4 regions of the Pseudomonas sp. 9_2_1 genome follow, and region 1 is predicted to be linked to each of the others. Evidence: riboswitches for the same ligand, from Rfam matches in the RefSeq annotation. Region 1 holds a riboswitch; each other region holds the start of a gene.

Region 1 (7,156 bases):
GCATTTGCCCAAACCTTCCGGCATGGAAATCGTCGAACGACTCGGCAATCTCGGCCTGGCTGTTCATCACGAACGGGCCGTAGCCGACGATTGGCTCATCGATCGGTTCCCCGCTGAGCAGCAGCACACTGGCACCTTCCGGCGCCTCGAGGGTAATGTCCTCGCCAGCCGGGTCAAGCAGCACCAGGCTGGAGGGGCCGGCCTCGCGCTCGCCGTTGACCCGCACGATCCCGCGCAACACCACCAACGCCGCGTTGCGCCCTGCGGCCACCGGCAGCTGCAAGGCTGCACCAGTAGTCAGGCGCAGGTCCCACACATCCATTGCAGTAAAAGTCCGCGCCGGGCCTTGGTGCCCAAGGTAGTTACCGGCAATGACCCGCAAGCTACCGCCCTCGCCGTCCAGTGCAACCACCGGGATGTCGTTGGCCAGCAGCGTCTGATACCCGGCCGCTGCCCGCTTGTCCCGCGCCGGCAGGTTGACCCACAGCTGTACCATTTCCAGCGTGCCGCCGCTGCGGGCGAAGGCTGGGGAGTGGAACTCTTCATGGATGATGCCATTGGCGGCGGTCATCCACTGCACATCCCCAGGGCCGATCAGACCGCCAGCGCCGGTGGAGTCACGGTGCTCCAGCTCGCCCTGGTAGACGATGGTCACAGTCTCAAAGCCGCGGTGCGGGTGCTGGCCGACACCCCGTCGTGCAGCAGTCGGGGTGAAATCATGGGGGCCGGCATAGTCAAGCAGCAGGAACGGGCTGATCTGGCTGGCCAGGTTGTCGTAGGTGAACAGGCTGCGCACCGGAAAACCATCCCCCACCCAATGAGCGTGCGGGTTGCGGTGGATGCCCAGAATCTTTTTCATGAGAAGGCTCCTCTCTTGGCTGGGATAACCTTATCAATGATGTCAATCGGGCGGTAGTCAGCTGTTTTGGCATGCATCGTTCCATGGATGGAACAATCAGCCCTGCAAGAAATCGAGCACCTGATCAGCTGCCTTGCCAGGGTCCTCCTGCATGAAACAATGCCCGCCCGCTACCTGTTGCGCAGTCACATTCGGGTTGAGCGCCGCCAGCCGACTTACCGAGTGTGGCACGAAGGGATAGGTGTGCTCGCCATACAACACCTGCGTAGGGGTGCTGATCGCAGCAAGGCTTGCCCACATGCGCCTGGGGAACGAGCTGAATATTTCCACCTCACGGCTGGGCCGGCATTTGAGGACCACCGCTTCGCCGCAATCACCGATGGCATGTTCGACATAGGCCTGCAGCGCCGCATCTGCCCAGCCCTTGAAGATGCCACGGCCTTGCAGTGAAGCGAGCGCCGCTTCGCGATCAGGCCAGTGGCTGCGCCGGCTCGCGGCCTTGCGCGCCAGGGCGTGGCGCTGGTGCAGGCCAACCAGGGCCGCCGCGCCCATCACGCCAAGCATGCGCCGGCTGAACAGCACCGGGTCAAGCAACACGGCACGTGCAAACAGCTGCGGCTCACTGGCCAGCATCAGCCCGGTGAGCACGCCGCCAAAGCTGTGCCCGACGGCAAAGCGCGGCACTTCGCCGTACTCGCCACGCCCGGCCTGAAATGCCTCCACGGCCAACGCGGCGGTACGGTTCCAGCCGCGAAACGCCCCGCCATGGTCACTGTCACCGTGCCCCTGGACATCGCACAGCCACAGGTCGAAATGCTCGCCCAGGCGCATCAGCAAAGGCTGATAGGCCAGGCAGCAGAAGCCGTTACCGTGCAAGAAATGCAGCAGCGGCTTGCCGCTGGCCGCGGTGCGCCAGCCACGCAGGGTGAAGCCTTCGGCACATTCGTGGGACCAGGGGATCAACTGCATGGGCTTGGGCAACTCGCGGGCTAGGAAAACGCCGATTCTACAAACAGAAGCGGGTACAGTGAAATCACCAGCAACAGGGCCATCAGGACATTGAACAGCATCAGCCAACGCGGGTTCTGCAGCAGGTTGCGCAGCGCGCTGCCAAACATCACCCACACGCCCACGCTGGGCAGGTTGACCAGGGCGAACAAGGCGGCGATGACGATCACGTTGGTCACATAGCCTTGCGCCGGTGTATAGGTTGTAATCGCCCCCACCGCCATCACCCAGGCCTTTGGATTGACCCACTGGAACGCCGCTGCGCCCCAGAAGCCCATGGGTTTGCGAGCACCGGACGAAGCCGTGCCGACTGGCCCGGAAGTGGCGATTTTCCAGGCCAGGTACAGCAGGTAGGCCGCCCCGGTGTAGCGCAGCACTGTGTACAGCGGCGGCCAGGCCTTGAACACCTCGCCCAGGCCCAGACCAACGGCCAGCACCATGACCATGAAACCGACGCTGATGCCCACAGCGTGAGGAATCGAGCGGCGCACGCCGAAGTTCACCCCCGAGGCCAGCAACATGGTGTTGTTGGGGCCGGGCGTGATGGAGGACACGAAGGCAAACAGCACGAAGGCGGTCAGCAGGTCGGCAGAGGCGAGCATAGGGGCGGTCCACTTTCTTTATAGGTGCTGTCACACTAACGGAGTCGCCCTCCCCTGCGACCAGTACAGTTCCATTAAATTATGTAGATACACCTCACTGTATTGCTACCCGAATCAAGGAAGCCGTCAACATGAGCGTTACCATTCGCCCTGCCGTTCGCACCGATGCGCAACAGATTCTGGCCTTCATTACCGAACTGGCCGAGTATGAGCGTGCCCGTCACGAAGTGATCGCCAGCGTCGCCGACATCGAGCACAGCCTGTTCGACGAGGGCAGCACGGTGCATGGCCTGATGTGCGAACGCGATGGCCAGGCAATCGGCTTCGCCGTGTATTTCTACAGCTACTCGACCTGGCTCGGGCGCAACGGCATCTACCTGGAAGACTTGTATATCACGCCCGAGCAGCGCGGCGATGGCGCGGGGCGGCAAGTGCTGCAGCACATTGCGCGCGAAGCGGTAGCGAACAACTGCGGGCGGCTGGAGTGGAGCGTGCTGGACTGGAACGAGCCGGCGATCGGCTTTTACCAGAAGCTGGGGGCCGAGGCGCAGGACGAGTGGGTGCGCTATCGCCTGGACGGGGAGAAGCTGGCGGCGTTTGCTCGCGGTTGATGGGGCGGGAGAGCCGCTGTTAGGGGGGGCATCAGGGCCCAGCTCATATCCCGCAATTGACGCCACGCCCGCCCCATGCTCTCCTTATGCCTGCGTTCAGGTGCCCCTTCTGGGGTGAAACGGGAAACCGGTGCGTCGCGGCCCTTCAGCAGGGTCGGACTAGCCCGGTGCTGCCCCCGCAACGGTAAGCGAGCGAAGCGTCTGTACCACTGTGCCCGTAGTTCGGCATGGGAAGGTGACGCTTTTCAGGAGCCCTGCTCTTCCTCGCAAGCCCGGAGACCGGCCTGGCGTTCATGAACACCCCGCGGTGGGCGGGCGCTGTCGCATTCCCTGGGCAATCACGCTCGGGGCTGCCGCGCTTGTCCGTTGCCCACAAAAAAGCAGAGGAACGCGTCATGCCCGTCACCAGCGCCAAGCCACACAGCCTTGCCACCCCCACCACGCTAAGCCAACGCGTCGTCATCGCCGTCGGCGCCAGCCTGCTCGGCCTGTGCCTGGTCTACTTCGCCGGTTTTTCGCACATCGAGGCCGTGCACAACGCTGCCCACGATACCCGCCACAGCGCCGCCTTCCCCTGCCACTGAGTACGCCCGATGATCACGCGCATTGCCCGTACTGCGGGCTTCAGCGGGCTGCTTGCGGCCTTGTTGCTGACCTTGTTGCAAAGCTTCTGGGTGGCCCCGTTGATTCTTCAGGCGGAAACCTACGAGTCTTCGGCCCCGGCCGCACACCACGAACATGGCAGCGAAGTCGCTGCCCATGAGCACAGCGCCGAAGCCTGGTCGCCGGAAGACGGCTGGCAGCGCGTGCTGTCTACGACCGGTGGCAACCTGGTGGTGGCGGTCGGCTTCGCCCTGATCCTGGCCGCGCTCTACAGCCTGCGCGCTCCGAAGCGCGCCAGCACGGGGGCTTTGTGGGGGCTGGCGGGCTTCGCCGTGTTCTGCCTCGCGCCAACCCTGGGCCTGCCCCCAGAACTGCCAGGTACGGCTGCGGCCGACCTTGGGCAACGTCAGGCCTGGTGGATTGGCACCGCCAGCGCCACCGCCCTGGGCCTGGCCTTGCTGGCGTTTGCCCGCCACGGGCTGCTGAAAGCGCTGGGCGCCGTGCTGCTGGTGGTGCCGCATGTAATTGGCGCGCCGCAACCGGAGGTGCACGAAAGCCTGGCTCCCGAAGCACTGGAAGCCCAGTTCAAGCTGGCCTCCTGGCTGACCAACGCCGCCTTCTGGCTGGCCCTGGGCCTGCTAAGCGCCTGGCTGTTCCGCCGCTCAAGCCAGGCCTGATGCCAGTTTTTTACGCCGGTTTTGGCTGCCGCCGGGGCTGCCCGGTGGATACGCTGCTCAGCCTTCTGCGCCAGGCCCTGGATAATCAGGGCCTGGCGCTGGCCGACCTGCACGGTATCGCCAGCATCAGCCTGAAGGCCAACGAACCGGGGTTACAGCAACTGGCCGAACACCTCGGTTTGCCTTTGGTGCTGTACCATGGCGCGCAACTGCAACCCTACTCCAACCTGCTCAGCCACCGTTCTGCTGTGGCCCATGCCCACACGGGTTGCTGGGGGGTGGCCGAGAGCGCGGCGTTGGCCCTGGCAAGCCAGGGGCTCGGCACAGCGCGGTTGCTGCTCACACGCCAGGTGATGGGCCCGGCAACCCTCGCGCTGGCCTGCTGAACGCTGCACCCTCATTTATTGCAAGGACTTTCCATGACGGTCTACTTCATCGGCGCCGGCCCCGGCGACCCGGAACTGATCACGGTCAAGGGGCAACGGCTGATTCGTCAGTGCCCGGTGATCATCTACGCCGGCTCGCTGGTGCCTGCTGCCGTGCTCGAAGGCCACCGGGCCGAAACCGTGATCAACAGTGCCGAGCTGCACCTGGAGCAGATCATCGCCGCCATGCGCACGGCGCACCAGCAAGGCCAGGACGTCGCCCGCGTGCATAGCGGGGACCCCAGCCTGTACGGCGCCATCGGCGAGCAGATCCGCCACCTGCAGGCGCTGGGTATCGATTACCAGATCATCCCCGGTGTCACCGCCACGGCCGCCAGCGCCGCCCTGCTCGGCTGCGAGCTGACCCTGCCGCAGGTGGCACAGACGGTGATCCTGACCCGCTATGGCGACAGCTCGCCGATGCCACCCGGCGAGCAGCTGGCGGACCTGGCGCGCCATGGCAGCACGCTTGCGATTCACCTGGGGGTCAAGCACCTCTCGCGGATCGTCGACGAACTGCTGCCACACTATGGCGCAGACTGCCCGGTGGCGGTCGTGCACCGCGCCACATGGCCAGACCAGGACTGGGTTCGTGGCAGCCTTGGCGACATCGCCGAACGTGTCGCCGCCAAGGACTTCCGCCGCACCGCACTGATTCTGGTGGGGCATGTGCTGGGCAACACTCCGTTCGCCGATTCGGCCTTGTACCGCGCAGGGCACGCCCACTTGTATCGCCCTGGCGACTGAGCATTGCCAGGCTCACCACAGGCGTAGCAGACTCCGGGTTCCCGCTTGCGAACCGGAGTCAAGCTCATGCTGGATCTACGCCCCAACTGCGAATGCTGCGATATCGACCTGCCTGGCGACAGCCCTGACGCGCTGATCTGTTCCTTTGAATGCACCTTCTGCCGCACCTGCGTCGAAACCCGCTTGCAGGGCTATTGCCCGAACTGCAAAGGCCAGCTGGTGACCCGTCCGACGCGGGTCGGCCAGGCCTTGGCCAACAACCCCGCCTCGCCCTTGCGCGTGAATAAAACACACCTCGCCTGCAATTGACCGACCAGAAAATCGACACTCCGCCTTGTTAGCGGTGATGTCTTTCCATTATTTGTAGGAATTTTCAACAAGGCACCCGAGGATTATCAACACTTCTATACTCGGCATTACCAAACTTCAGGATTGGTCGTATCTTGCAGCGCTTCCGATTAACCCGCTTGCAGACGTATTCCTGAGTGATCCAGGAAGGCGGACCACATCCTGACAGGAGTTTTCTCATGACAACCGTGCTGATCGTCGATGACCACCCGATCGTCCGGGTCGCTTTGCGCACTATCCTCGAGCGCGAGCGCTTCCATGTTGTCGGCGAAGTGGGCGACGGCCGGATCGTGGCGCAGGTGGCCCGCGAGCTGCGCCCGGACGTTGTAATTCTGGACATCGGGCTACCCGGGCTGGACGGCATGGAAGTGATCAAACGCCTGCAGTGCCTGGAGGCAGTGCCGAAAATCATGGTCCTGACCGGTCAGGCCACCGATCTGTACGTACGCCGCTGTCTGGATGCCGGCATCGGCGCCTTCGTCACCAAGGATGAAGATACCGATCCGTTGGTGTTTGCCCTCAAGGCCCTGATCAAGGGCTATTCGACCTTCCCGCAGATGTCGGTCAACAGCAACTCGCTGGAGAGCGAACCCGTGCGCCTGGAAAGCCTCTCCAACCGTGAAATGGAAGTGCTGCGGCGCCTGGCGCGCGGTGAAAACAACAAGAACATCGGGCACTGCATGAACCTCAGCGCCAAGACCATCAGTACCTACCGAGGCCGTATCATGGAAAAGCTCAGGACCGAGTCGCTGGTTGAAATGGTCGACCTGGCCAGACGCAACGACGTCAACTGAGCGCTTGGCCACCATGAAACGTCTGCTGGCCAGTGCCGTTATCGCCATTGGCCTTTCGGCCTCGGCAAGTCTGCTTGCCGACAGCGAACCCCGACAGCTGCTGGCGCGTTCCGTCAGCGCTGCCACCCCGCTGCAACTGCCCAGCGACGACCGTGACTGGCTCGCGCGACGACAGCGGCTGGTGCTGGGTAGCTCCCGGCCTGACTATCCACCGTTCGAAATCAACGTCAGCCAGCGTGACTACGAAGGGCTGAGCGCCGATTACGCCGGCATCATCGCCGAGCAACTGGGTATTGCGATCGAAGTGCGCCGGTACGACAGCCGCCATGAAGCCATCGCGGCCCTGCGCGAGGGCCGGATCGACCTGCTGGGCAGCTCCAACGCATTCGAGGCGGCGGACGCCGAGCTCAACCTCAGTACCCCCTATGCCGATGATCTGCCTGTCGTTGTCACCCGCAAAGGCAGTGACCTGAAGAATGCGC
Region 2 (7,156 bases), 1.1 Mb from region 1:
GTCTACCCCGTCCTCGCTGGTGGAATACTGGCCGTACAACGACAGATCCTCCGTCAGCGCAAAAACCAGCCCGGCGCGCCAGTTGCCGCCTTGCAGGCTGCGGTCGCTGCGGCTGTCAGTGCCCAGGTTGTCGCGGTCGATATGGTTCTGGTCACGGCGCACGCCGGTCACCAGCGACAGGCGATCGGTGAGTTGCAGGCGGTTTTCCGCAAACAGCGCGAAGGTGCCGGTGGTGGCGAGCGATTGCGGTCGCAGCGGCGAGGCGCTGTGGAAGTCGCCCGGTTGCGGCTGCCATGGGTCGATGTAGTCGCCGCCCACATCGTCGTACGGCGCATTGCTGTCGATGTTGAAACGGACCTTGTTGTACTCGGCACCCACCACCGTCTTGCTGGCCAGCCCGAACAGGCTGTGATCGAAGGCGAACGTCTGACGGTCGCCGAACTGCTCCTGGTTGTGCTTGATCTCCAGGTAGCTGCCGCGTAGCAGCTGCTGGCGCGCGGCGTCCCAGCTGTACGCCTCGGCATTGCGCCAGTGGCGGCGGCTTTTCATGTAGTACAGCTGGTTGCTGGCGCTGACCTGGTCGCTCAGCGTCCAGTCCGTGGTCAGGCGGGTCCACTCATCGACGTAGTGCTGCTTGTCGTTCTGCACGTTGTAGTTCTTGTAGCGCAGGCTGCTGCGGTAGTGGCCGTCGATCAGCGGCGTGCCGTAGTAATTGGCAGGCTTGGCATCGCCGCGCTCGTGGGCGAGGGTGAAGCTGAGGTCGTCAGTGGCGTCGAAGCGCAACGCGGCGCTGAGCGCCAGGCTGCGCGAGGGGGTGCGGTCAACCCAGCCATTGCCGGCTTGCTGGTTCAGCGTAAGCCGGTAGCTCAGGCGTTCGTCCAGGCTACCGCCACTGTCCAGCCCGAGCTGCTGGCGGTCCCATGAACCGTAACCCAGGCGCAGGTGATTGCGGATGTCGCCGCTGAAGGGCTTTTTCGGGATCACATTGACCACCGCACCGGTTGCACCCTCGCCATACAGCACCGACGCCGGGCCACGCAGCACGTCGATGCGCTCCACCATCCACGGGTCGACCGGGAATGTCTGGGTGCCCGCGCCGGCATACATGCGCGCGCCGTCGAACAGCGTCATCACCGAGCCGTGGCCGGTGAAGCCGCGAGCTGCAAGCCCCGTCCCGCCATCGCCTGGCGAGCCGATGTAGGTAATGCCCGGTGAACGGGTTACCGCATCCTGCACGCTGAGGTTGTTGCGCTGCTGGATCTGCTCGGCGCTGATGCTGCTGGTGCTGGCGGGTGTTTCCAGGGCACTGAGGCCCAGGCGCGACCCGGCCGTCGTCGGGGTGGCGAGGTCGAGGATGCGGTTGTCGAACGTGTCGGTGATGGCCGTTGACGGCAGGGCCAGAGGCTTTGGGTCGAAGTCATCGGCCTGGGCCGGCAGGGCGACGGCCAGGCAGGCCGCCAGGGGGTGAAGCTTGAAGATACGGGACATGTCGTTCCACTGCTGCAGGAATGAATGCATCCCGGTGGAAAACACGCGAAGGCTTGCCGTGCAGGCGAGCGCGCGCACGGATTCCGGCCTGCGCCCGCCCACCGCGGGTTGCCAAACAAGGCTTCAGGCCGGTCTCCGGGCTTGCGAGGGGCATGAAACCTTCACCTTCCCATGCCTGAGCACAGTGGTATCTCGAAGGGTTCGCTCGCTTACCGTTGCGGGGGCAGCGCCGGACTTGTCGTGGGCAACACGACGCACCGGCTTCCCGTTTCACCTTGCGCGCGGCGGCGCAGGGCACCTGAAACTGGCGCGCATATGACCACTGCACAGCACGGTCGTCAACCATCGGGCTGACAGGCAATCGCGTGATGAACGGCAGATTCCTGAATATTTGCTGAAGCTTTTTCGAACTATCGCGCCGCCGGGCGTTTCGGAATGTGGGCTAGCTACCCGTTTACACGTCATGGAGACATAGATGCATGCCTACTCATAACCTGCTCCGCCACACCTGCATCCTGGCCCTGATGGGCACCCCGTTGGCAGCCCATGCCGCACCCAGCACCGACCCTCTGTTCACCGTCGGCATTCTCGGCGCCTACGACGAATTCAAGTTTCAGGGCGGCAGTGAAACCCAGACCGAACACGTTGACGAAGGCGGCATCTTTGCCGCCTTTGGCAACAAGATGACCGCAGAGTCCGGTTTCATTTACCAGCTGGGTGCCGAAGGCAAGTATGCCGAGAAGCACGACAACAAACTCAAGGAGGGGCAGGCAGGGCTGGACCTGGGCTGGCGTGCGGCGGTGGATGCGCGCAACTTCGTCGATGTGATCGTGGGCGGCGGCTACATGTGGTCACGGTTTGAAACCGAGCACCGCAGGATCGAAAGCGAACTCACCTACAAGGCGCCGTTCGCCAAGGCGGCGTTGGGTTACAACCACCAGTTCGATGCGGCCACCTTGCGCGTGGAAGCCGGTGTACGGCGAACCCTCGATGGCCGGGTAAAGCTGAAGGTGGAAGACTTTGGCAGTGACAGTGCGGACATGAAAGACCGCACCAACCCTTATGCCGAGGTGACGCTGCTGATGAACCAGCAAGGCAACCTGCCGATCCAGGCGGGCGTGTACTACACCCGCACCGAATACCGGCTCGACGACGAGACGCTGTTGGCCGACAACACCGAGCTCAAGCGCGACGAGTACGGCTTCAAGATAGGCCTGGCCTTCTGATCCGGCGGCCCTGCAAACGCACCTGCAGGGCCTTTACCGACCGCGCCGCCGCGACACGCGTGCTTCGATGTTCTTGCGCCCGATCAGCAGCTGCGGTTTCTCTGTCACCGGCTCATCGGCCAGCCACTTGTACATCACCAGGCAGTCCACCAGCCCCAGGCGGGCATGGCGATAGGCCTTGGGCAGCCGGCCAACCGTTTCGAAGCCCAGCTTGTGCCACAACGCCACCGCCACCTCGTTGCTGGCCACCACCGAGTTGAACTGCAGGGCCAGAAAGCCTTCCTGGCGTGCCAGCTTCTGCGAATGTTCGCACATCAGGCGTGCCACGCCCCGGCCGCGGGCGCTCTCGCAGACCATGTAGCCGCAATTGCCCACGTGCGCGCCAGGGCCGGCCGCGTTGGCCTTGAGGTAATACGAACCCAGCAGCTCGCCATCCTCCTCTGCCAGCAGCGTGTGCAATGGCAGCTCCAGCCACAATTGGCGGGCCTGTTCGGCGTTCAGGGCGGGGTCGAATGCGTAAGTTTCGCGGGCCTGGACGGTGGCCTGGAAGGTCGGCCAGAAACGTTCGAAGTCTTCCGGCGTCATGGGGCGAATGTGGATCATGCGGGTTCCTGCGCGGGCTGGGCCGCCCAGTCTGGGCGGCGCGGCGCCGTCGCGCAAGGGTGGCGGCGCCGTTTGTGCTCAGCCGTTGGCCTTGCCCACTGCATCCATGGCCCGCGCCGAGTAGACCAGTGCGGCCCCGGCGTTCATCGCCACGGCCACGCCGAGCGCCTCGGCAATTTCCTCGCGGCTGGCGCCATGCTTGACCGCCTGCTGCGAGTGCACGGCGATGCAGCCGTCACAGCGGGTGGTCACGGCCACGGCGAGGGAAATCAGCTCGCGGGTCTTGGCGTCGAGGTGGTTGGTCTTGGCCCCCGCACCACTGGCGGTCATGTAGCCGGCCACGGTGTCGGGGGAGAGTTGCTTGAGATCGCCGATGCCGGCCATCAACTGCTTACGGTAGGCGTCCCAGTCCATCATGCTCATCGTCTTCACCTTGGGGTGGTTGCGAGTGGAGCTTTCAGGCTAGTCGAAGAGTGGCAGGTGTGAGGCTTGTACTTTGGTGGGTGTACGCAGGTCGTAGGCAAAACGGCCTGCGTTGCCGGTCAGATGTAGATGAACACCAGCAGCAGCGCGGCGACCACTGCCCACTTTTCCAGGTAGTAGCGTGTGCGGTTGCGCTTTTTCATCGCCTTGCCGCGCTCACGGATCTTGTAGATGCGGGTAAACAGCCGGTTGATGCCGCCGGTCTTGTCGCCGGCACCGTTGGGCGCTGCCGCGGCGGCCATGACCTTGCGGCTGAACCAGCGGTTGAACGCCGTGGCCCAGCGGTACTTGAGCGGGCGTTCGACGTCGCAGAACAGGATGATGCGATTGTGTTCGGTGTTGTTGGCCGCGTAGTGGATATAGGTCTCGTCAAAGATCACCCCCTCGCCATCGCGCCAGGAGTACTTCTCGCCGTCAACGTCGATATAGCAGCCATCGTCGTTCGGCGTGTCCAGGCCCAGGTGGTAGCGGTACGAGCCGGCGTACGGGTCACGGTGGCGCACCAGCTTGGCGCCTGGCGGCAAGGTGGCGAACATGGCGGCCTTGACCGTGCCGATGCCTTGCAGCAATTCGGTGGTACGCGGGCACAGGGCCATTGCCGACGGGTGGCTTTCGCCATACCACTTCAGGTAGAAGCGCTTCCAGCCAGTCTTGAAGAACGAGTTGAAACCGACGTCGTCGTAATTGTCGGACTTCTTGATTGCGCCCACGTGCAGCAGCTGGCGGCCCTCCTCGCGGATTTCCTGCCAGTGGTCCTGCAGCGGCTTCAGTTCGGGAAAGGCTTCGACCGGCAGGTAAGGCTTGGCCGGGTGCCTGGAAAACAGGTAAAGGAAGGCGTTGACCGGCGCCAGGAAGCTGGAGTGGTCACCCAGTTGGCGGGTCAGCTTGTGACGCACCCGGCCGCGCAGGTGAACATAGGCGATCGAGAAAACGAAGATAAGTACGAGTGCAATTTTCATGGACGTTTACTTGTCGAAAAATGGCCATGCGCCATGGCATAAGCCCGCCAGCATAAACAATCATGGGGGCAGTTTGTACTTATTGTTACGAAAGTGCGGGGCGACTTAGGTGTAATGCCCTACAGTCTTGCGCAAACGATTCATGTACGGGAGTTCACATGGTTCAGGATGTCCGCCCCAGCGGCGCCCCCTTCAAGCGGCTGTTTTTTGCCTTGCCGGTCAGTGATGCCCAGCGCCGTGCGCTGGCCGACTGGCGGCGCAGCCTGGGCATGCGCAGCGGCAAGCCGGTAGCGGCCGCCAATTTCCACGTGACCCTGCTGTTTCTCGGCGATGTGGATGCCGCCCAGGTGCCAGCGATATGCGCTGCGGTCGACCAGTTGGCGCTGCCGGCCAAGCCCCCCCGTCTGCTGCTCGACCGTTTGCAGGTGTGGCAGCGGGCCAGCGCCCTGGTGCTGGAGGCGCAGCAGGTACCACCGGCCCTGCTGCAACTGGTCTACGCCCTGCAGCAGGCCTTGCTACCGTTGGGCGTGCAACCGGCCAGCCGTGAATACCGCCCGCACCTCACGCTTTCCCGGGACTACCACGGCCAGCCGCCAGAGGCTGCTAGCGCGCCGGAGTTCTACCTCGCGGCCCGCCATTTCACCCTGTACGAGTCGCGCAAGGGCGCGTACTGGCCGCTGGCGCAATGGCCGCTGTCGGACTGAACCCGGTCAGAGTTCCGGGGTGTACTTCACCGTCAGCAGGAAGTTGCGCGGCTCGCCCCAATTGTTGCTGCCATTAAGCTGGTTGAACCCGGCAACCCAGTACTTCTTGTCAAACAGGTTGTTGGCGTTGACGGCAACGTTCACTTCCGGGGTCAGCTGATAGGCCAGCCGCGCGCTCCATACGGTATACCCGGGCACGGTATAGGTGCGCTCGTAGCCCAGGGTGTGGCTCTGGGTGGTGAAACCAAGGCCGGTGCTCCAGCGCTGGCCGTCCAGCGGCAGGGTGTAGTCGGCCCAGGCGCGCAGCATGTGCTTGGGTGTCCACTGGCTGAACGTGCGGCCTTCGTTCTCCGGGTCATCGAGGAACTTGGTGGTGTTGTAGGTGTAACCGGCAAACAGTTGCAGGCCGCTCAGCACTTCGCCGCTGATCTCGGCCTCGACGCCCTGGCTGCGCACCTTGCCGGCAGCGGTGGAGCAGTACCAGTCATCGCAGGCGAAGCCCGACGCCACATCGGTGACCGCGCGGTTTTCCTGGTCATAACGGAACAGCGCCAGCGACGCATTGACCCGGCCATCGAGCAGCTCGCCTTTCAGGCCTGTTTCATAGTTGCTACCGATTACCGGTTTGAGTGGCGTATTGCCCACGGCGCGTTCGGTCTGCGGGACGAACACGTCGGTGTAGCTGGCGTACCAAGCCCATTCGCGCGTCAGGTCATAAACGAACCCGGCATACGGCGTGACTTGCCCCGATTCGGTCATGCGGCTGGTCGGGTAACGGGTACCTGGGTCGCTCAGGCTGTCGAAGTCGATCGAGTCCCAGCGGTAGTCGAACCAGCTCACGCGCGAGCCCAGAATCAACGTCAGGTCCTGGGTCGGTTTGACGCGCCAGGCGCCATACAGGCCTTTCTGGCGAATGTCGTAGCTGGCCCGGTTGGAACGTGCAAGGTCGCCGTCGAAGACGCTGTCCCGGCTGGGCTCGGGGCGGTCATGATCGATATCGAAGATGTTGCCGCCGGCGTCGAAGTTGCGCCAGTAGGCGTCGTCCGAGGTCAGTTTGGCGTAGTTGCCGCCCACGGTGATCTCATGGGCCAGGGGGCCAGTGTCGAAGTGGCCGACCACGTTCATGTCCAGGCCCAGCTTGGTCGAGTGAAAATCGGTGAGCCAGTCGGCGTAGGTGATGCCGCTGCCATCTGCTGCAACGCCTTGGCCGGTGCTTTGCACGCGCTGGTGGGTGGACGTGTTGGTTTCATCCATGCGCACGGCAGCAGCCTTGAAGGCCCAGTCATCGTTGAAGCGGTGTTCGAGGTCCAGGTAGTAGGTGGTGACGTCGTTTTCTGCACGGCTCCAGCGGGCCCCGGTATAAGTCGACCGAGGCAGGTCAACCGCCTTGCCACTGGCGTAGCGTGGAATGCCGCGCAGCATCGGCCTGGACTGCTGGCGGCTGTAACTGATACCGCCGCCTACGGTGGTTGCGTCGCTGAGGTCGATGTCCAGTGCCCCATACAGCGAATGGTTCTTGCTCCAGACATAATCGATGAAGCTGTCGCTCTGGTCTTCGTCCGCGACAACCCGTCCGCGCACCCGGCCATCGCTGGTCAGCGGGCCGCCGGCATCCACTTGCAGGCCGTAGTGGTCCCAGGAGCCGGCTTTACCCGTCAGCGTAACTGTCGGCGCCGCCTGGCCACGCTTGCGC
Region 3 (7,156 bases), 1.1 Mb from region 1:
CCGCTCACCCACGACAAGCAGCAGGCCGGCCAGCAGACCTCGGATGGCCTGGAGGCGACCCTGGAGCTGGCGCTGGCGCATCAGTGGCAGGTGTCGGTAAACGCGTCGCTGGTGCGCGCCAGGTATGACGACTTTGACGAGACGGTGGGTGGTGTAGCCCAGGACCGCGCGGGCAACCGGCCGGCAAACGTGCCCCGGCGCACGGCCAACCTGTGGTTGAGCAAAGGCTTTGGCCAGCAGGTGGAGGCCGGCGTGGGTGCGCGCTACGTGGATGAGCGTTATGCCGACACCGCCAATACCCAGAGCGCCCCCGGGTATACCGTGGTCGATGCCAATATCGCCTGGCGGGTGTTGCCGGATGTGCGTTTGGGCTTGCAGGTGAACAACGTGTTTGACAGGGAGTATGTGGTGTCGGCGTTCAGTGGTGAGCAGTGGTTGATGGGGATGCCACGGGCCTGGTTTGCGACGGTGGATTATAGGTTTTGAACTGGGTTGCCTGGGTCGGCTTGTTTGGGGCAGGGCTGGCATAGGGATCGCATCAGGGCTGACAGGCGCTGCATATCTGGTGGCAACCACCAGGCAACACAAAAACCCCTACCCATCAAACCCCAATAAGTTATAAGATAACATTCCATTTGACATCCATTCTTGCCAGCGATCCCCCATGACAAGCGCCAGCGCCACCCCTACCCTGCTTACCCAGCGCCTGCAGAGCATCGACGCCCTGCGCGGCCTGGTGATCCTGTTCATGCTCCTGGACCATGTCCGCGAAACCTTCTTCCTGCACCATCAGGTCGGCGACCCGATGGCCATCGACACCACCGAACCGTCGCTGTTCGTCAGCCGCACCCTGGCGCACCTGTGTGCGCCCGTGTTCGTCCTGCTGACCGGCCTGTCAGCCTGGCTGTACGGCGAGAAGTACCAGGGCCGTAGCGATGTCTCGGCGTTTCTGTTCAAGCGCGGGCTGTTCCTGGTGGTGCTGGAGTTCACCCTGGTCAACTTCGCCTGGACCTTCCAACTGCCGCCCAGCGTGATCTACCTGCAAGTGATCTGGGCGATCGGCGTCAGCATGATCGCCCTGTCGCTGCTGGTGTGGCTGCCACGCGCAGCCCTGATCGCCGTGGGCGCGATCATCATCGCCGGCCACAACCTGCTTGATGGCCTGCACTTCGGTGTGGAGTCGGCCCTGCACGTGCCATGGGCGATCCTGCATGACCGCGGCTGGCTGGAGTTCTCCGACAACCTGCGCCTGCGCACCTCCTACCCGGTGCTGCCGTGGATCGGCGTGATCGCCCTGGGTTACGGCCTGGGCCCCTGGTTCGCGCGCGGCAGCGAAGCCGGTCGACGCCAGCAGCGCTTGCGGGTGGCCGGGCTGATCGCACTGCTGGGCTTTGTCGTGCTGCGCATGCTCAACGGCTACGGCGAGGCGCCCTGGAATGGTTACCCGACCCTCACGCAAACCCTGATGAGTTTCTTCAACATCACCAAATACCCACCGTCGCTGCTGTTCCTGGCCCTGACCCTGGGCTGTGGCCTGCTGCTGCTGCGCGCCTTCGAGCGTGCCGGGCAGGCGCGCTGGATCAGCGCCCTGGCGGTGTTCGGTGCGGCGCCGATGTTCTTCTACCTGCTGCACCTGTATGTGTTGAAGCTGCTGTACCTGGCCAGCGTGGCGCTGTTCGGTCTCAACCAGGGCGACTACTTCGGCTTTGACGGCATCGCCGCGGTATGGCTGGCCGCGGTATTGCTGGCGGTTTCGCTGTACCTGCCGGTGCGCGGGTTCGCCCGCCTGAAGGCGCGGCGGCGCGACATCACCTGGCTGAAGTACTTCTGAAAAGCGTTTTAACCGGCGGCGTGATGGTCTACCATGCGGGCCGCCGGTTTCCACCACGGAAATAATAGGGAATCCCAGGCCTGCCAACACGGGCCAAACGGAACTGCCCCCGCAACTGTAGATGCCGAGCCTGCTCCATCGATGCCACTGGGTGACCGACCCGGGAAGGCCGGAGCCGGGCCATGACGCATCAGTCAGGAGACCTGCCGGCCTGCATTCACCAACCGGCGGGGTGTCCGGGATTGGCTATCAGTGTTGCCCCTGCCGCCAGCGGGGGCTCGGCGATGCCTGTCCGTGCGTTCCTCACCAGAACTGTCCGATAGGAGATCGCCCCGCATGCTGCCCCGCATCGCCACCCTGCTCGCCGGCCTTGGTTTTACCGGCCTGGCCCAGGCCGCCGCCACTCACTACCCGCTGACTGTCGATAACTGCGGCCAGCCGCAGACCTTCGCCCAGGCACCGGAACGCGCCGTCACCATCGGCCAGGCCGGCACCGAAATGCTCTACGCACTGGGGCTTGGTGACAAACTGGCGGGTACCTCGCTGTGGTTCAACAACGTGCTGCCCGAATACCAGGCACAGAACGACAAAGTGCCGCGCCTGGCCGACAACGACCCCAGCTTTGAGGCGGTAGCAGGCAAGCGCCCGCAACTGGTGGCGGTGCAGTTCGAATGGATGGTCGGCGCCCAGGGCGTGGTCGGCACCCGTGAACAGTTCGACGAACTGAACATCCCCACCTACCTGCTGCCCTCGGACTGCGAAGGCAAGGACAACCTGGTGGGCGCAGACGGCACTCGCCTGCAGGCGTTCCAGGTCGACAGCATCTACAAGAGCGTCAGCCAGCTGGCCGAGATCTTCGACGTGCAGGACCGCGGCACCGCCCTGAACACCGAACTGAAAGGCCGCCTGGACAGCGCCAGGGCGCAATTGGCCGGCAAGGACCTGTCGGCGACCTCGGCGCTGTTCTGGTTCTCCAGCGCCGACCTGGACATCGACCCCTACGTGGCAGGCCGCCAAGGGGTCGCCGACTTCATGCTGCGCAGCCTCGGCGTGCGCAACGTGGTCGAGTCCAGTGAGGAATGGCCAACCGTGGGCTGGGAAACACTGGCCAAGGCCAACCCGACCTGGCTGATCATCGCGCGCATGGACCGTCGCCGCTTCCCCGCCGATGACTACCAGAAGAAGCTTGAATTCCTGCGCAGCGACCCGGTTACCCGCAACATGGACGCGGTCAGGCACGACCGCATCATCATCCTCGATGCCGACGCCATGCAGGCGGGTATCCGCCTGTTCCGCGGTGTGCAGACGTTGGCCAGTGCCTTCGCCAGCGGTAAAGCAGCGCCGTGATGAGCCGCCTGCTACCCAGCCTCGCAGTTGCCCTGGCAGCCCTGCTGGCGGCGCTGCTGGCCGGCACCGTAATCGGCGAAACCAGCCTGTCGCCGAGCGTGGTCGGCCAGGTCCTGGCCAACCATTTGTGGCAGGCCGGCTACCCGGTCGACCCGATCGACGCCGGCATCGTCTGGAACTACCGCCTGACCCGCACCCTGGTCGCCGCAGCCTGCGGTGCCGGCCTGGCCACCTGCGGGGTGATCCTGCAGGCGCTGTTGCGCAACCCGCTGGCCGAACCGTACCTGCTCGGGCTGTCGGCCGGCGCCTCGACTGGCGCGGTGCTGGTCGGCCTGCTGGGGCTGGGCAGCCTGGCACTGAGCATGTCTGCCGGCGCCTTCATCGGCGCCGTGGCGGCATTCGCCCTGGTGCTGGTGCTGGCCCGCGCGGCCGGGCCCAGCAGCAACAACGCGCAGGTGATACTCGCCGGTATCGCCGGCTCGCAACTGTTCAACGCCCTGACAGCGTTCCTGATCACCAAGTCGGCCACTGCCGAGCAGGCGCGCGGCATCCTGTTCTGGCTGCTGGGCAACCTCAGTGGTGTGCGCTGGCCCTCGGTGTGGCTGGCGGTGCCGGTGGCGCTGTGCGGTTTGCTGGTGTGCCTGTGGCATCGCCGCGCGCTGGATGCCTTCACTTTTGGCGTCGATTCGGCTGCGTCGCTGGGCATCCCGGTGCGCCGTACCCAGTTGCTGCTGATCAGCTGCGCGGCGCTGGTGACGGCGGTGATGGTGTCCATCGTCGGCGCCATCGGCTTTGTCGGCCTGGTAATCCCGCATGCCCTGCGGCTGATCCTCGGCCCCGGCCACAGCCGTCTGCTGCCGGCCAGCGCCCTGGGCGGCGCGCTGTTCCTGATTGCCGCCGACATCCTTTCGCGCACGCTGATCAGCGGCCAGGTAATCCCGGTTGGTGTTGTCACCGCACTGATCGGCGCACCGGTCTTCGCCTTGATTCTGGTCAGCCGTCGAGGGCGCCCATGACAGTCATGACCGCGCTACAGCTCGCGCCCTTGAGCTGCCAGGGCCTGGGGCTGCAACTGGCCGGCAGAACCGTGCTCGAGGCTATCGACCTCGATGTGGTGAGTGGCGAAACCCTGGGCATCGTCGGCCCCAACGGCTCCGGCAAATCCTCGCTGCTGAAGTTGCTGGCGGGGCTGCGCAAACCGGCCAGCGGCAGCGTGCAGCTACTGGGCGAACCCCTGGCGCGGTTGCCGCGCCGTCGTGTTGCTCAGGCCCTGGCACTGGTCGAGCAGCAGGCCGACACCCTCGATGCGATCAGCGTATTCGACGCCGTGGCCCTTGGCCGTACACCCTGGCTGTCGGCACTGGCACCGTTTGCCTCGCACGACCGCGCCATCGTCGAGCAAGCCTTGGCCGACCTCGATGCCCTGCACCTGCGCACACGCCTGTGGGGCTCGCTGTCCGGTGGCGAGCGCCAGCGCGTGCACATCGCCCGCGCCCTGGCGCAGCGGCCGCAGGTGTTGCTGCTGGACGAGCCGACCAACCACCTGGATATCCAGCACCAGCTGAGCCTGCTGCAACAGGTGCAGGCGCTGCCGGTAACCACCCTGGTGGCCCTGCACGACCTCAACCAGGCGCTCACCTGCGACCGCATCGCGGTACTCGACCAAGGCCGCCTGGTCGCCCTCGGCAAACCGTTCGAGGTACTCACCCCCGAACGCCTGCTTAGCACCTTTGGCGTCCATGCCCGCTACCTCACCGACCCTTTCGACGGCGCGCGCATCCTGCGTTTCCGCGCCCCCTGAACCAGGAAGTTCTGCCCATGCTGTTGCGCCCTGTCGCCCTGCTGCTCGCCAGCGCCCTGCTTGCCCCGGCCGCGCTGGCCGAGGTGCATGAAGTGAAAATGCTCAACCGTGGCAGCAAGGGGGCAATGGTCTATGAGCCGGACCACCTGCACATCGCCCCCGGCGACAGCGTGCGCTTCCTGCCCACCCAGAGCGGCCACAACGCAGCCAGCGTCGCAGGGTTGCTGCCCGCCGGCGCCGAACCGTTCAAGAGCAAGCTGAACCAGCCGTTCGAGCAGACGTTCAGCGTGCCCGGGGTGTACGGCATCCAGTGCATTGCGCACCTGGCGATGGGCATGGTGATGCTGATCCAGGTGGGTGACGCGCCGGCTGCAGAACTGCCCGCCAGCTTGCCGGCACGGGCCAAAACGCGCTTTGCAGCACAACTGCAAAAGCTTGGGGCCGGGCAATGACCCGACTGCTGCTGGCACTGTCGGTGCTGGGCCTTGCCCCCTTCGCCCAGGCCGATTCCGCCCAGTCGCAAAGCAATGGCGTTGTCGAGGATGGCAGCTGGAACATCCTCAACCGCAGCGTGTTCGACCAGCGCGACTTCAAGCATGGCGGGCGCAACAGCGCTGCGCGCAATGCTTACAAACCGCGCAGCGAGCGCAACGGCAAGGCCGAGGAATGGGCCTATGGCTTGATGGGCAGCGTGCAGTCCGGCTTCACCCAAGGGCTGATCGGTGTCGGCGTGGATGCCCATGCCTATCTGGGCGTGCAGCTCGACAGCGGCGGCGGCCGCGCGGGCAAGGCGCGCCTGCTGGGGGTGGACAACGCTGGCCACCCAAAAAACCAGTACAGCCGCGCAGGGGCTGCGCTGAAGCTGCGCTTGTCCAACACCGTACTGTCTTATGGTGAGCAACGGATCAAGACCCCGGTGTTCAGCTCGTCCGACAGCCGCCTGCTGCCCGAGACCGCCACCGGCTTCTTCCTCACCAGCAACGAGGTCGACACCCTCAAGCTGGTGGCCGGGCATTTCAACGAAAGTACCGACCGCAATGCGTCCAGCCACGACCAAGGCTTTGTGGTGAACTATTCCAACGGCCGCCAGGGCAACAGCTTCGACCTGGCGGGCGTAGTCTGGAACCCCGCCCCCGCCTTCAGCGGCAGCCTCTACAGCTCACGCTACGAGGACAGCTGGAACCAGCACTACCTGGGCAGCACGCTCAGCCATGCCCTGGATGATCGCCGCAGTATCAGCCTGGACCTCAACCTGTACCGCACCACCGACACCGGCAAGGCGCTGTCAGGGCGTATCGACAACACCACCTGGAGCCTGGTCTCGCGCTACAACCAAGGGTCGCACGGTTTCAGCCTGGGCTGGCAGCAGGTGCACGGCGATACGCCTTTCGATTACGTGACCCGAGGGGCGATCTTCATTGCCAACGCGGTGCAGATGTCGGACTTCAACGCGCCGAACGAAAAGTCGTGGCAGGCCCGCTATGACCTGAATATGGGCGCCTACGGCGTGCCGGGGCTGAACCTGACGGCGTTGTACGTGCGCGGGTTCGATATCGATGGCAGCCACGTCGACCCTGCGGGCGGTTATGCGTACCTGGGCTACGGCAAGGGTGGCAAGCATTGGGAGCGGGACCTGGAGGCGCGCTATGTGGTGCAGAGTGGCAAAGCCAAGGGCACCACGTTTTCGCTGAGGCATAACGTGCACCGGGGCAATACGGCGCAGGCAGAGCTGGATGGGGACCAGATACGCTTGGCGGTGGAATGGCCGTTGTCGTGGGCGTTCTGACACCCCCGCGTTGCTTGAGTCGGGGCTGATGCGCTGATCCGTGTATTGGCTGGACCGGCCCTTTCGCGGGTAAACCCGCTCCCACAGGGTCCCTGCTAAATCAGTCAGCTATGTGCAGTTCCAGGAGCGGTTTAGCCACGAAGAGGCCAGCGCGGCACTTTGTCATTGTCAGCCCAGGCGCAACTGCATGTGGGTGGTCTGCCAGACCGGGTCCTGCTCCACATCCACCACCGCGAACCCTTGCCGCTGCCAGAACGCGATCGCCCCCGGCAGGAACGGGTGGGTATGCAGGTACAGGCAGTCGACACCCGCCTGCTCCGCTCGCTCGCGCAATGCCGCAAACAACGCCGCGGCCAGGCCATGCCGACGGTAGGCCGGCGAGACGAACAGG
Region 4 (7,156 bases), 120 kb from region 1:
ATCCGGCCAGCACTCAGCCGACAGCCCGACGCCCTTGCCGGGCAGCCATTCCAGGTTGCCGTGCTTGCCGACGTGGATCACTGCATCGGCGGCAAAGGCATGGCGCAGCCAGAAGTGAAACGCCAGGTAGCCGTGCGGTGGTACCAGATCGGGGTCGTGATAGACCGCGCTCGGATCTACCTGGTAGCCCCGGGCCGGCTGGATGCCGACGAAGGTCAGGCCATAGCGCAGGCCCGCCACCATCAGCCGGCCACTGCGGTACATCGGGTCCTGCTCGGGTGGCCCCCAGCGTTCCAGCACCGCCTGGCGATTGGCCTCGGGCAAGCGCGCGAACGCGGCCTGGTAGTCGCCCAGGCTCAGGCTCTGGGCGCAGGGGCGCTGGTCGAGGTGGTCGAGGTCGTTGGTCACGCCGCCGAGCAACTGGTGGATCAACTGCGTGCCGCTGCCCGGTAGCTCGGCCAGCGGGTAGCCTTCGGCCTGCAGCGCCCTGAGAATGTTCAGCGCGGCGGCCGGTGTGTCCAGGCCGACGCCATTGCCGATACGCCCATCACGGGTCGGGTAGTTGGCCAGCACCAGTGCCACCCGCTTCTGCCCATTGGGCAGGCGGGCCAGCTCGACCCAGCGACGCGCCAGCTCGGCGACAAAGTCCATGCGCTCGGGGTGAGCGCGGTAGCACACCACGTCAGACTGGCTGCGCTCGCTGCGCCAGGCCATGTCCTTGAAACTGACCGGCCGGGTGATGATGCGCCCGTCCAGCTCTGGCAGGGCGATGTGCATGGCCAGGTCGCGCGCGCCAAGACCTTGCTCGCTGGCTTCCCAGCCGGGCTGGTTGTCCTGCGCGCAGATCGCCTGCAGCACCGGGATGTCACGACGGAACGGGCGCAGGTTGGGCTGTTCGGGGCTGGACAGGGCGAAGCCGGTGGTATTGACCAGTACTTCGGCACCCACCTCGTCCAGCCAGGCTTCGACCTGCTCCAGGCACGCGCTTTCCTTCAGGCTGGCCACCGCGATCGGCAACGGGTTCAGCCCGGCAGCCTGCAGGCGCTGGCAGAACTCGTCGATGAACGCGGTGTTGGCCGCCTGCAGGTGCGAGCGGTAGAACAGCAGCGGCGCCACCGGGTGCTCAGGGTGCCAGTGCGGGTACCAGTCCTTCAGCACGGCGCTGCCCTTGGCCGGGTGATACACCGCCGTGCGTGGCAAGGGTTGCGGTTCGTCCCAGGCATAGTCGCGGCCCAGCCACTGGCTGGCCAGGCACTGGAACAGGTTGATGGCGTTGGTCTTGCCGCCCTGGCGCAGGTAGTGCCAGAGGCGCTCGGCCTGCTGGCTGCTGACGGTGCCAAGGCGGGTCAGCTCCGGGTCGGGGCGGTCGTCGCCTGGCACCAGGATCAGCTGTACGCCACGCGCGGCCAGCTCGACCAGCTGCTCGACGCCATAGCGCCAGTAGCCGACGCCGCCGTGCAGCGACACCAGGATGACCTTGGCATGGCGCAGCACCTGATCGACATACAGGTCGACCGAGGCGTGGTTCTGCACCTGCATCGGGTTGGCCAGGCGCAGGCTGGGGAAGTCTTCGGGCAATTGCTCGGCGGTATCGGCGAGCAATGCCAGGTGCGAATCGCCGCTGCAGAGAATCACCAGCTCGGCGGGTGTCTGGCCGAGGTCGGCAATGCTGTCATCCGGTACGAAGCCACCGGGCTGGGTCCGCAGCAGGTGCATGGGGTCAGGCGCCCAGGGCTTTGCGCAGGCGTGCTTCCAGCTGGGCCGCATCCAGGTCCTGGCCGATCAGCACCAGGCGGGTGATGCGCGGCTCGTCGGCGCGCCATGCGCGGTCGAAGTGCTTGTCGAAGCGGGTCCCCACGCCCTGTACCAGCAGGCGCATCGGCTTGCCCGGGATGGCCGCAAACCCTTTGGCGCGCAGCACGCCAAACTCCACCACCAGCTGGGTCAGGGCATCAAGCAGCAGGCTTTCGTCGGCTTCGGGCAGGTCGATGGAGATGGAGTCGAAGGCGTCGTGGTCATGATCGTCATGGTCGTCGCCATCGTGGTGCGAGTCGTGGTGGGTACGGCGGCCATCGATGTGCGCCTCGGACTCGGCACCCACGCCCAGCAGCACGTCAATTGGCAACTTGCCGCTGCTGGCCTCGATCACCTTGACCGCTGGCGGCAGTTCTTCGGCCACTTCGGCACGCACTTTGGCCAAGCCCTCGGCATCGATCAGGTCGGCCTTGTTCAGCACCACCAGGTCGGCGCTGGCCAGCTGGTCGGCGAACAGTTCGTGCAGCGGCGATTCGTGGTCCAGGTTAGGGTCGAGCTTGCGCTGGGCATCGACCTGGTCCGGGTAGGCGGCGAAGGTGCCGGCGGCTACCGCCGGGCTGTCGACCACGGTGATCACCGCGTCGACCGTGCAAGCGTTGCGGATTTCCGGCCACTGGAAGGCCTGTACCAGCGGCTTGGGCAGAGCCAGGCCACTGGTTTCGATGAGGATGTGGTCGAGGTCGCCACGGCGCGCCACCAGCTCGCGCATCACCGGGAAGAATTCTTCCTGCACGGTGCAGCACAGGCAGCCGTTGGCCAGCTCGTAGACGCGGCCGCTGGCTTCTTCCTCGGTGCAGCCGATGCTGCACTGCTTGAGGATTTCGCCGTCGATGCCCAGCTCGCCGAACTCGTTGACGATGACCGCGATACGGCGGCCCTGGGCGTTGTCGAGCATGTGCCGCAGCAAGGTGGTCTTGCCCGAACCGAGGAAGCCGGTAACGATGGTGACGGGGAGCTTGGCCAGTGTTTTCATGTCGCAGTGCCCTTGGCAGAATGGCGCGGGCATGCAGGACGACAGCCGCAGGCCAGGCCGGCCGGGCTTGTTCGCCACCGGATCACCCCGCCCGGTTGAAAGTCGAAAACGTTGCGAGGCAGGTCTCCTGGCTGGCACCGTTCCAGTTGCCGGCTGAAGCCAGGCTGGCGGGATGACGCCTTCCCGCGCGCTGGCGCAGTGGCTGTGTCGATCCGTTGTCGGTGCTTACAGTTGCGGGGGCAGCCGCGGCTTGTACCGCGTTCCCGTCTTAGCTTCGGCCTGGCCGAAGAACCTCGAACTGGCAAGGCTACGCAGTGGCTGGCGGGTGGTCAACCACAGGTTGCGCAACTGCGCTAGAGTAGCGTCTTTGCCCACGGTCAAGGACGCCCCATGCCCCTCGCTCCCGCCATCCCGGTGCTGCGTATCTTCTCGGTCGAAAAGGCCAGGGAGTTCTACCTCGAATTTCTCGGTTTCACGCTGGACTGGGAACACCGCTTCAGCCCGGACCTGCCGCTGTACATGCAGGTGCATCGTGACGGCCTGATCCTGCACCTTTCCGAACACCATGGTGACGCGTGCCCCGGCTCGACGGTGTTCGCCCGCATCGACGACCTGCGCGCGCTGGAGCATGAACTGCAAGCGAAACAGTACGGCTACGCGCGGCCCGAAGCCGAGCGCCTGGACTGGGGCTTGCAGATGCAGGTGTGGGACCCATTCGGTAACCGGCTGCGGTTCTGTCAGCAGATCGACGACGAGGCAAACCTGTGAAGGCATCTGGCAAGCGTGAAATGGCCAGGCTGGAGCGTGAACTGGTGATATGCCTGACCGATGCCTGCGAAACGGCCAAGGCAGAAATCATCGGCTTCAGCTGGCTGACCCACCGGCTCGATCCTGAGGATTTTCCGGCCAGCTTGCGCATAACCTGGGTGTTCGAGCAAGAAGCCGACAAGGCTGCAGCCATGGCGGGCGACGCCAAGACGCGCATGCTGGTGCTGACTGCACAAGCGTTGGAGGCGGCGGGCATAGCACTGGATCATCCGGCATGGCATGTGCGGTTCGACAGTGAAGAGGCTTGTGCGCAGGGGCATGGCGGTGATTGGGGGAAGCGCTTGGGGCGGTAGACCGTTGAAGATTGGCGAAAGTTTTGCGGCGCCTGTGAAACCGAGCGCCGCGCGGGCGGCGCTCGATTTCACAGGCGCTAAAAATCTTGCGGTGAACACCTCGCAACCTCAATTCGTGACTGGCCGTTCCCGATCTGCTGCGGATGTATTATGGTGGCATGGTGCGCATATAACAGCAGCCCGAGCGATCGGGCACTTGCAAGACAATGAGGGTGTCATGAGCAACGAAAGCATTAATTGGGACAAGCTGGGTTTCGACTACATCAAGACCGACAAACGCTACCTGTCCGTATGGCGCAATGGCGAGTGGGACAAGGGCACCCTGACCGAAGACAACGTACTGCACATCAGTGAAGGCTCCACGGCGCTGCACTATGGCCAGCAGTGCTTCGAGGGCCTCAAGGCCTACCGTTGCAAGGACGGCTCGATCAACCTGTTCCGCCCGGACCAGAACGCCGCCCGCATGCAGCGCAGCTGCGCCCGCCTGCTGATGCCGCACGTGCCTACCGATGTGTTCATCGAAGCGTGCAAGCAGGTGGTCAAGGCCAACGAAAAGTTCGTGCCACCGCACGGCAAAGGCGCCCTGTACCTGCGCCCGTTCGTGATCGGCACTGGTGACAACATTGGCGTGCGCACCGCCCCCGAGTTCATCTTCTCGGTATTCGCCATCCCGGTTGGCTCGTACTTCAAGGGCGGCATGAAGCCGCACAACTTCCAGATCTCCAGCTTCGACCGTGCTGCCCCGCAAGGCACCGGCGCAGCCAAGGTCGGCGGTAACTACGCGGCCAGCCTGCAGCCAGGCGCGGAGGCCAAGAAGGCCAACTTCGCCGACGCCATTTACCTCGACCCGCTGACTCACACCAAGATCGAGGAAGTCGGTTCGGCCAACTTCTTCGGTATCACCGCCAACAACGAGTTCGTCACGCCGAAATCGGCCTCGGTGTTGCCAGGCATCACCCGCCTGTCGCTGATGGAACTGGCGCAATCGCGCCTGGGCCTGAAAGTGATCGAAGGCGATGTCGAAATCAGCAACCTGGACCGCTTCATCGAAGCCGGTGCCTGCGGTACCGCTGCGGTGATCACCCCGATCGGCGGCATCGAGTACAACGGCAAGCTGCACGTGTTCCACGACCTGGAAAAGGTCGGCCCGGTTACCCAGAAGCTCTACGACGAGCTGACCGGCATCCAGAGCGGTGATGTCGAAGCACCGGCAGGCTGGATCGTCAAAGTCGCCTGAGTCGTTTCAGCGGTTTGAAAACGGGGCATGCCAGCAATGGCATGCCCCGTTTTTATTGGTGTGGGAGTTGGGCACACGCCTTAGGCCAGGCGACGCTGCATCAGCAGGTGCCGGACTTTGTCGAACGCCCAGTTGTACAGCACGGTGTAGGGCAGGATGATCATGAAGAAGCCCAGCTCCACCATGAACGCCTGCAAAAGCGAAATATCCAGCATCCACGCGGCCACCGGCAGGCACCAGACTACCAGGCCGGCCTCGAAGCCCAAGCCGTGCGCGAAACGCGCGCGGGCCTGCCAGTGGATCCGCTCGGTCTGTACATAACGATCGATCAGCGCGTTGTAGACCATATTCCACAGCATGGCGATCACCGACAGGGTCACCGCCAGCGCGCCGGCTGTCGCCAGCGATTTGCCCATGACCCAGGACAACAGCGGCGCACACAGCAGCACTGCGAACACTTCATAACCGACGGCGTGAACCAGGCGTTCGGTGAAAGAGACGTTTTTCATTGCAAATTCCATCCAGTGCGTGAGTCGTGCTTCCTATTTTCTTTGATAGAACAGATACTCGCGATATAGCTACCATCGGTTTTATCAATACATGCGCTACTCACCCGAAGCCTTGGTTGCGTTTGTCGAAGCCGCATCGCTGGGGTCTTTTTCCGCCGCTGCGCGCAAGCTGCGCAAAAGCCAGTCCACTATCAGCATCGCGATCGCTAACTTTGAGGCCGATGTTGGTTGCCCGCTGTTTGACCGCACTGGCCGCCATCCCACGCTGAACGAGGCTGGCCGGCAGGTACTGAGGCGTGTCGAGGCGATTCTCGATGCCAGCGCCCAGCTCGATGCACTGGCGGTGCGGCTGGCAGAACATGTCGAGGCGCTGGTGTCGGTGGTGATGTCGGACAGCTACAGCGTTACCTTCCAGGGTGCGGTAATGGCCCGGTTTGCTGAGCACTACCCGCACACCGAGCTGCGCTGCGGGCCGTCGGAGGATGCCGATGTAATCGAAATGATCCAGCTGGGCATGGCGCAGATCGGCATTCTTGCCACACAGCCCAGTTACCCTGCCGACGTTGCCGTGGCGCGTTTGCCCGAGCAGGCGGAATTCGCCGTGTACGTGGCCAGCGGGCACCCGCTGGCGGGCATTGCGCAGGTGCAAACGCAGCACCTCGAAAACGCACGCCAGTTATATATCAAGACCTACGCGCCAAGCCTGCATCTGGGCCGTGGCCAGGCTTGGTCGGCACCGGATTACCTCACCCTGCTCGAGTTCGCCGTGCGCGGGTTTGGCTGGGCCGAACTGCCCAAGGCGCTGGTGGCGCGGTTTGGCAGTGGGCTGGTGGAGTTGCAGGTGGCCGGCTATCCACGGCGGGTTGATATGGATGTGGCCTGGTCGAGCCGCCGGGCACTGGGCCCGGCCGGGCAGTGGCTGGTGCGTCAGATGTTGAATCGGTAGCCGGATAACGCCTTCCTCAAGTGTGCGCCCAGGCACAACAACCAGTACACCCAGCGACAAGCCTTCCCCCCACCCTGCCCCGTAGCCTGTCACCACGCGCCGCCCACCGCGGCACGCAGCCAAACTACAAGAACAAACGTTGGTGACCTATGCAGACAGTAGATCCGATCACCCTGGCGGTTGTACGCGGAGCGCTGGAAACAGCGCAACGCGAGATGACCCTGACCCTGGAAAAGACCGGCCGCTCCAGTGTGTTCAACCTGGCCCACGACTATTCCAACTCGCTGTTCGACCACCTGCCGGAAATGATCCTGCAAGGCCAGGACATCCCGATCCACCTAGGCTCGCTGATACCGGCCATGAAGTGCGTGGCCGAGTTCTTCGCTGACGACATCGCCGAAGGCGACGTGATCTACCACAACGACCCGGCCTACAAGGGCAGCCATATTCTCGACTGCTGCATGTACAAGCCGGTGTATTACCAGGGTGAACTGGTCTTCTGGACCGTGTGCAAGGGCCACCTGACCGATATCGGCGGCCCGGTGCCGGCTGGCT

Evidence for each region. A riboswitch is a leader RNA that binds a small molecule or an ion and turns the genes downstream of it on or off. The one in region 1 is predicted to bind cobalamin.
Region 2: it holds a riboswitch for cobalamin, as region 1 does, so the genes downstream of both, AC5O5I_RS18005 (TonB-dependent receptor) here and AC5O5I_RS12695 (CbtB domain-containing protein) in region 1, are expected to answer to the same signal.
Region 3: it holds a riboswitch for cobalamin, as region 1 does, so the genes downstream of both, AC5O5I_RS18015 (ABC transporter substrate-binding protein) here and AC5O5I_RS12695 (CbtB domain-containing protein) in region 1, are expected to answer to the same signal.
Region 4: it holds a riboswitch for cobalamin, as region 1 does, so the genes downstream of both, cobW (cobalamin biosynthesis protein CobW) here and AC5O5I_RS12695 (CbtB domain-containing protein) in region 1, are expected to answer to the same signal.

Annotation. Positions count from the first base shown of each region.
Region 1 is NZ_CM181239.1:2,829,119-2,836,274, reverse strand. It holds gene AC5O5I_RS12715 (pirin family protein) at 1-859, opposite strand, end outside; gene AC5O5I_RS12710 (alpha/beta fold hydrolase) at 956-1,828, opposite strand; gene AC5O5I_RS12705 (LysE family translocator) at 1,849-2,469, opposite strand; gene AC5O5I_RS12700 (GNAT family N-acetyltransferase) at 2,601-3,080, shown strand; cobalamin riboswitch at 3,162-3,383, shown strand; gene AC5O5I_RS12695 (CbtB domain-containing protein) at 3,476-3,664, shown strand; gene AC5O5I_RS12690 (CbtA family protein) at 3,674-4,360, shown strand; gene AC5O5I_RS12685 (cobalamin biosynthesis protein) at 4,360-4,746, shown strand; gene cobM (precorrin-4 C(11)-methyltransferase) at 4,780-5,532, shown strand; gene AC5O5I_RS12675 (DUF1272 domain-containing protein) at 5,599-5,841, shown strand; gene AC5O5I_RS12670 (response regulator transcription factor) at 6,060-6,674, shown strand; gene AC5O5I_RS12665 (transporter substrate-binding domain-containing protein) at 6,688-7,156, shown strand, end outside.
Region 2 is NZ_CM181239.1:3,965,354-3,972,509, reverse strand. It holds gene AC5O5I_RS18005 (TonB-dependent receptor) at 1-1,488, opposite strand, end outside; cobalamin riboswitch at 1,598-1,804, opposite strand; gene AC5O5I_RS18000 (hypothetical protein) at 1,968-2,714, shown strand; gene AC5O5I_RS17995 (GNAT family N-acetyltransferase) at 2,748-3,317, opposite strand; gene AC5O5I_RS17990 (carboxymuconolactone decarboxylase family protein) at 3,396-3,740, opposite strand; gene lpxO (lipid A hydroxylase LpxO) at 3,860-4,759, opposite strand; gene thpR (RNA 2',3'-cyclic phosphodiesterase) at 4,918-5,463, shown strand; gene AC5O5I_RS17975 (TonB-dependent siderophore receptor) at 5,470-7,156, opposite strand, start outside.
Region 3 is NZ_CM181239.1:3,972,663-3,979,818, forward strand. It holds gene AC5O5I_RS18005 (TonB-dependent receptor) at 1-486, shown strand, start outside; gene AC5O5I_RS18010 (acetyltransferase domain-containing protein) at 665-1,831, shown strand; cobalamin riboswitch at 1,859-2,056, shown strand; gene AC5O5I_RS18015 (ABC transporter substrate-binding protein) at 2,168-3,178, shown strand; gene AC5O5I_RS18020 (FecCD family ABC transporter permease) at 3,178-4,194, shown strand; gene AC5O5I_RS18025 (ABC transporter ATP-binding protein) at 4,191-4,979, shown strand; gene AC5O5I_RS18030 (pseudoazurin) at 4,997-5,431, shown strand; gene AC5O5I_RS18035 (OprD family porin) at 5,428-6,765, shown strand; gene AC5O5I_RS18040 (GNAT family N-acetyltransferase) at 6,934-7,156, opposite strand, start outside.
Region 4 is NZ_CM181239.1:2,706,251-2,713,406, reverse strand. It holds gene cobN (cobaltochelatase subunit CobN) at 1-1,716, opposite strand, end outside; gene cobW (cobalamin biosynthesis protein CobW) at 1,721-2,788, opposite strand; cobalamin riboswitch at 2,889-3,099, opposite strand; gene AC5O5I_RS12175 (glyoxalase superfamily protein) at 3,179-3,556, shown strand; gene AC5O5I_RS12170 (hypothetical protein) at 3,553-3,909, shown strand; gene AC5O5I_RS12165 (branched-chain amino acid aminotransferase) at 4,127-5,146, shown strand; gene AC5O5I_RS12160 (multidrug/biocide efflux PACE transporter) at 5,227-5,655, opposite strand; gene AC5O5I_RS12155 (LysR family transcriptional regulator) at 5,747-6,601, shown strand; gene capB (caprolactamase subunit beta) at 6,751-7,156, shown strand, end outside.